Regions from separate parts of the Clostridium omnivorum genome, predicted to be linked through region 3. Evidence: riboswitches for the same ligand, from Rfam matches in the RefSeq annotation. Region 3 holds a riboswitch; each other region holds the start of a gene.
The links. A riboswitch is a leader RNA that binds a small molecule or an ion and turns the genes downstream of it on or off. The one in region 3 is predicted to bind cobalamin.
Positions count from the first base shown of each region.

Region 1: it holds a riboswitch for cobalamin, as region 3 does, so the genes downstream of both, bsdE14_RS18260 (energy-coupling factor transporter transmembrane component T) here and hemA (glutamyl-tRNA reductase) in region 3, are expected to answer to the same signal.
Region 2: it holds a riboswitch for cobalamin, as region 3 does, so the genes downstream of both, bsdE14_RS04760 (YitT family protein) here and hemA (glutamyl-tRNA reductase) in region 3, are expected to answer to the same signal.

Region 1 covers NZ_BRXR01000001.1:3,870,006-3,872,282, forward strand. Annotated here, with positions in the region: gene bsdE14_RS18250 (NUDIX hydrolase) at 1-394, shown strand, start outside; gene bsdE14_RS18255 (hypothetical protein) at 391-738, opposite strand; cobalamin riboswitch at 844-1,022, shown strand; gene bsdE14_RS18260 (energy-coupling factor transporter transmembrane component T) at 1,097-1,963, shown strand; gene bsdE14_RS18265 (ABC transporter ATP-binding protein) at 1,951-2,277, shown strand, end outside.
Region 2 covers NZ_BRXR01000001.1:1,038,818-1,041,094, reverse strand. Annotated here, with positions in the region: gene bsdE14_RS04765 (putative bifunctional diguanylate cyclase/phosphodiesterase) at 1-925, shown strand, start outside; cobalamin riboswitch at 1,118-1,298, shown strand; gene bsdE14_RS04760 (YitT family protein) at 1,527-2,277, shown strand, end outside.
Region 3 covers NZ_BRXR01000001.1:4,221,490-4,223,766, reverse strand. Annotated here, with positions in the region: gene bsdE14_RS20010 (NAD(P)-dependent oxidoreductase) at 1-100, opposite strand, end outside; gene hemA (glutamyl-tRNA reductase) at 58-1,254, opposite strand; cobalamin riboswitch at 1,473-1,643, opposite strand; gene cls (cardiolipin synthase) at 1,799-2,277, opposite strand, start outside.

The sequences.
Region 1 (2,277 bases), 350 kb from region 3:
TAGGGAAACAATGGAAGAACTTAATGTTGAAGAAAAGGATTTAGAATACATTGGTGAAATGGATTATTTTATAAGTCCCTATGGCTCTATTATGTATCCTTTTATAGCTAAGCTTAAAAGGATACCTGAAGAGCCAAGTAGGGACGAAGTTGATCATATTTTTAAAGTGCCCTTGGAGTTTTTTATAAATAATGAGCCCTTATTATATGAATTAGAAATAGGTCCAAATTTAAAAGATGATTTTCCTTACAACTATATTCAGGGGGGGAAGAATTATAAGTTTAGTAAGGGAAAATTAAAGCAGTATTTTTATAAGTATCAAGAATATATTATATGGGGATTTACGGCAATGATAGTTAAAAGCTTTATAGATATATTAAAAAATGAGCTTTAACTTGTTGCCTTTTTCCTTCCAATGCCAAAAAGTATCAAGGATAGAGCTACTGCAAATAAATATACAATTAAATAGATTATTGATATTAACCTTGAAGCCATAAAAAATTTAAGATATATGAAGGCTGCTAGTGAGACAATGGTCCAAAATAGAGATACATAGGACATTTTATTGTTTCTGCTTCTCCAAGCATCTGGATCTTTCATATTACCAATTATTTTGTCTCTGCTTTCATTTTCTTTTGAGGTTTTTATTACTAAAGTCTTAAAGTAAAATAAAAAGGCTAGGGCAATAATTGATACTCCTAGAAAATAATAAGATAAAGATAAACTTGTTATAGTCATATTAGTTACCTCCGTTTAAATTACTTGTTTATTTATTAATAGTATAACCATATATAAACTTAATATTTTTTATACAGGGTTAACTATTGAAAAAAGCAGTTAATAATGTTATGCTAGTATTGAAAATGAAATAAAAATTGCATGAGGGAATGTGGTTTGAATCCACAACAGCCCCCGCTACTGTAATCATAGACAAATGGTATATAACCACTTGATTTTATCAGGGAAGGTTACCAGGAGGATGAAATGTGAGTCAGGATATCTTATGCAATTTGTGTATAATCCACCTTCGGAGGGAAGGCTAGGTAATTTATTGCCGGGCTTTTTCTAGTTCGGTTTTTTATTTTTCGGAGGAAATATGAAAAAAGAAAACACTCTACATATATTAACTGTTGCTGTTATATGTTTCTCGCTGCTGATATTAACATTTTTAACTAATAATCCAGTGATTTTAGGAGCTGTTCTAATAACTTGTTTTATTATATTTTATTCTTGGAAAAGCATAGACAAGTTTAAGCTTGGAATTATTTACTTTATACCCTTCTTTATTGTTACGGTATCAATTAACTTTATTTTTGTAGATGAAGGAAAAAGTAAGCTTTTTTCAATTGGTAACAAAAGTTTTACTTTAGAAGCATTGATATATGGAAGTATACTAGCTTTTAAGCTGTTGCTTATTATCTACATTTTTATGATAATTTCAATTTTACTTAATTCCGATAGAGCTGTGTCTTATTTTTCAAGTAAAGTTCCAAAATCTACATTGATTTTAATGATATCCTTTAAGCTTTTTGCCATAATGAGACAGAGAATTAACAGCATTAAAGAAATTTATAGCTTAAGAGGAGTAAATTATGAAGGAAAGAGTTTAAAAGATAAAGTGAAAAGCTATGTTCCTATACTTTCTATACTTTTGGAAAGTTCATTAGATGGATCTTTTGATATAGGTGAGGCTGCATATATTAGAGGCTTTTTAAGTTCAAAAAGAAGCGTATATGAAAGACAAAAGTTTTTTCATAATGACTACTTTTTAATTGGCAATAGCCTATTACTTGTAGCATTATATTTGATTTTCGATATTCTTGGAAAAGTTAAGTATGATGTATATACGAATATGTCAATGTATAACGCATTAAGCATTTCAGCAGTATTTATAGCTGCACTTACAGTTTTAATTTCAATACAGCTTTTAATAAAATCAAGGAGTAAAAGATGGCATATATAGATATTGAAGGATTAAGTTATAAATATCCTGAAAGCAATAAAAATGTTTTAGATAGTATTAATTTATCTATTGAAAAAGGTGATGTTTTACTGTTATTAGGTAGTTCTGGTTCAGGAAAATCAACACTTGCTAAGTGTTTATGTGGTTCAATTCCAAATTTTTATGGTGGTACTATATCTGGCAAAGTATCTCTTGATAATACTGAGGTTGATAAAATAGAGCATAAAGACAGAGCTAAAGAAATAACTATGGTTTTTCAGGATCCTGAAAAACAACTAGTAATGAACACTGTACATAGAGAAATAGCTTTTGGA
Region 2 (2,277 bases), 3.2 Mb from region 3:
TAAGGTAATGCTTAGTATAGGAATTTCAATATATCCAAAGGATGCAGTAGATAGAAACATGCTAATGAAAAATGCAGATATTGCAATGTATTATGCAAAGTCAGAAAACAGCAAGCATTATGCTTTTTTTAACTCTCTAATAAGTGAGAAGATCCAGCGAAATCATGAAATAGAGTTATTACTAAGAAAGGCAGATTATGATAAGGAATTTGAGCTTTACTTTCAACCTCAGTTTAGCATTCCTAGTGAAGAAATAGTAGGTGCAGAAGCGCTGCTTAGGTGGAAAAACCCTCGTAAGGGATTTATATCGCCAGGTGAATTTATACCTATTGCTGAAGAGTGTGGAGCTATTGTGGATATAGGGTACTGGGTTATAAATAAAGCGTTAGATCAGATTTATCATTGGAATACTAAATATAAAAGACAGCTTAGAATTGGAATAAACATTTCGCCAAAGCAAGTTGATAGTATTAACTTTATGGAAAACCTTGAAAATACAATTAAGAATAAAAAGGTTAGCCCATGCTGGCTAGACGTAGAGATTACAGAAAGCAGTGCCATGAAAAGTGAGATAGCAATGGAAGAATTATTTAATGCACTTGCAAGTTTAGGTGTGCTAATATCAATAGATGACTTTGGAACTGGGTATTCCTCACTTAGTTATATTAAACGTTTTGATATAGATCGAATAAAGATTGCAAAGCAGTTGATTGATGGAATATGCGATGATTATAGCGATGAGCAGATTATTAAGGCTATAATAATGATGACAAAGGCTATGGGGCTTAGAACTATAGCAGAAGGTGTAGAGAAGCATGAACAGTTAGACAAGTTAATAGAACTTGGATGTGATGAAATACAAGGCTATATTTTTGATAAACCCTTACCTGCTTCTGAATTTGAAGAAAAATACTTAAAGAACTGACAGAGATGAGAAGCAGATTTTCAGAACTTTATGAATGATTTTAGTCATAAAATAACAAAGAACATACAAAAATGAAGGATATCCGTCAAAATAGGAAGCATTTTAAGTGTAAAAGCATTATAACTGTGAAAATAGCAGGATATGAAATTTGAATTATGTGTGCTTTTAAAATACAATTAATATAAAGATATAAGTGAATAATAAATTTTAGGTTTTCTATTAATATGAAATTAAAAGGGAATGTGGTAAAAGCCACAACAGCCCCCGCTACTGTGATAGCCTACAAATCTTGTTAACCACTGGCTGAAAAGTTGGGAAGGAAAGAGGAGGATAAAGCTAGAGTCAGGAGACCTGCCTAGGATTTTGCAGCAAGCTTTCGGAGGGAAAGAAATTGTGGTATCTGTAATTTAGTGTACATTGAATATGTAAGAATGCATAAGTGTAAAAGCTTTATGTTTATTTTATTAAGATATTTAAGATACTGTAAAAGGCTTTTCATAAAGGCCTTTTTTGTTTTAATTTAATGTATACTTTTCTTCTAATTTAAGAAAACTGCTGCCAATGCTCACTATATAAAATTAATAGAGAGAAGGCATGTTAAATGGTAAAAGAAAAAAAGGACTTTTTTAAAAGAATAGCTTTAGTAAGCTTGGGGAGTCTTCTATATGCGATAGCAATAAATATTTTTATAGCTCCTCATAGGCTTTTAAGCGGAGGAATAGCTGGGATTTCACTACTAACGCAATATATAACCAATGTACCATCAGGATATTGGGTTTTTATATTGAATATACCTATATTCATATTGGGACTTAAAAAGGTAGACAAGGATTTTGTATTTTTTAGTATGATAGGTATGGTAACAATGTCCATATTTCTAGTATTGACAAAAAATATATCTAGCATTTTCGTAGTAAAGGATTTGTTTATTTCTACTTTATTTGGTGCTGTGATTAGCGGATTTGGAATGGGATTAATATTTAGAAATAGAGCTTCGCAAGGAGGTACTGATATAATAGCAGTGATAATCAGAAATAAAAATGGAGCAAAGATGTCCACTTTGTATTTCATATTAAATGGAGCTATTGTACTATTAGGAGTATTTTTCACAAATCTTGAACTAACTCTTTATACTGTGGTTTTAATGTTTGTAAAATCAATAGTGATAGATAAAGTTATATCAGGGTTTGAGCAAAAAAAGATTATCATGATTGTTACTGAAAAGGAAAAAGAAATGTCAAATATGATAATGAAAGAAACAGGCAGAGGAACTACTTATCTTTATGGAGAAGGGTCATATTCAGGCGAAAAGAAAAAGATAATTTATAGCTTGTTGACTACAAAAGAATTAA
Region 3 (2,277 bases):
CTCCACCTATAATGAGAACTTTAGTTTTACACGATAGCAAGGAAATATGAGTATACTCTAACTCGGTTGACAAAAAATCCTCTGTATTATTTTCAAGCATTCCTCACCCCTACCCTTCAAATACTCTTCTTTTAAAACCTCTATAGCTTTATTTACATATGCATCAGAGGTGCTCTTCAATAAAGTTCTTGCCAAAACTTCATTATCCTTAGTATGTTTTTTATTAACAAAAGTATTGTATCTTTTGCTATATATTTTTTCTCCAGTAATCTTTATCTTTGTAATTTGAGGCGTTATTTCCTTTATACACTGCCAATCTTTATACTCCTTAATATATTTATCAACTATGTATTTAAACTCGCTCATTTTTAGTTCTCTTATTTTTTTATTTTCATCATCTATAAGGCTTATTTTATCAATATCATATACTTCAACCTGTTCTAGTGAGGCTACCTCATTATCAACGTCTCTCGGCACTGCTAAATCATATATAATTAATTTTTTATCAGGAATATCATTTTTTGACACTACAGTATGAGGTGCCGATGTGCAGCTTATAATACAGTCCACATCCTTATAATGATACTTTCTTTGTTCAAAAGGTATGACTCTAATCCTATGATCATTAATATCAATGCAGCTTCCATTTCTAACAACTATATACAAACTTTCAAAATTGATGCCTAAAATATATTTACAAGTTAATTGCCCAACTTCTCCATAACCTAAAACCATAAACTTCTTTGCACCTTTAGCTAATGCTTCCTTTACAACTATGGATGAGGAAGATACTGGAATTTTATAAAGTTCTGCCTTATCTCTAAATTCCTTTCCACAAGTTATGGCTAGTTGAAAAAGACGTTGAAGATCTCTGCTTACTGCCTTAAGCTTCAAGGACTCTTCATAAGCTATTTTTACCTGACCTAGTATTTGATCCTCACCTAAAATTTTTGAATAAAAGCCACAGGAAAGCTCCATTAAATGCTTAGTTACTTCTTCCTCTTTTTTTCGAAATATATAGTTAATAAATTTTTTATTCCATCCTAATCTAATGAAAATCTCTTCTACTACACCTTCATCGCTTATTTCACAATCAAAATATATCTCCGTTCTATTACATGTACTTAGTACCACTACTTCTTTACATAATCCTAGAAGCTCATTAATTGTTCTTTCACTATGCTTAGGTATTATTGAAAGCTTTTCTCTGATTTCAACGGTGCAATTACTTTTAATACCGATAAGCTGTAACATTCTATCAACTCCAAAACTTAATTTATCCTTTTTCTGATATTAATATAATGGTCTTTTGCCATGCTTGCAGAAAAATTCTACAATTTTTTACAAAATAAAAAACCCCTACCCTTTTGAGGTAGAGGTCTAACAATCACAAATTTCCCACATACTGAAAATGCTAAAATCAGCTTAATCATGTGTCTAAAATGCTATGCCATTTCCCTTCCCACCGAAGGATTAGCTTTTGATTTTAGGCAGGTCTCCTGACTCACGGGTCTCCCTCCTTTCACCTTCCCAGCATAAAAGCCAGTGGTCGAAATTCGTCTCCGTATACAGTAGCGGGGGCTGTAGTGGATTTTCACCACTTTCCCTATTAAACTTAATGTACCTAAAACAAATATTAAATTCTACTTTGATTATATACTATGTTTATATATTATTCAATAGACATAAATTCTGATTACAAATATTGCTACTTAATACAGAATGAAAGCGGACCTATCTCAAAATTATAGTCATTTCTAGTTGGTTACTTTTTTGCATTGTAGTATTTATAAATTAATTAACAAAGTGGAGCAAACATCCTAAGCACGGCATCAAATAGTGTGCCAAAAAATCCATGCCTGCAGTCATTTATATTTATCCCCTTACTTTTTATAATTGTTTCTACAAAGTCCTTCTTTAAATCCATTATAGCTTTAGTTCTATACATAAAGGTTCCACATTCAAAGTGCAAATATAAACTTCTAAAATCCATGTTGATAGTCCCTACTACTGCAAATTCATCATCGCAAACATAACTTTTAGCATGAAGAAATCCTGGAGAATACTCATATATTTTAACTCCAGCCTTTAGAAGAGGTGCATAATTGGATCGGGTAAGCCTATAAACAATTTTTTTATCTGGAATACCTGGTGTAACAATTCTAACATCTACTCCCCTTTTAGCTGCCATACAAAGAGCAGATTTCATTTCATTATCAATAATGAGATAAGGAGTAAAAATATAAATATACCTTTTTGCTTGTGATAATAATTCTA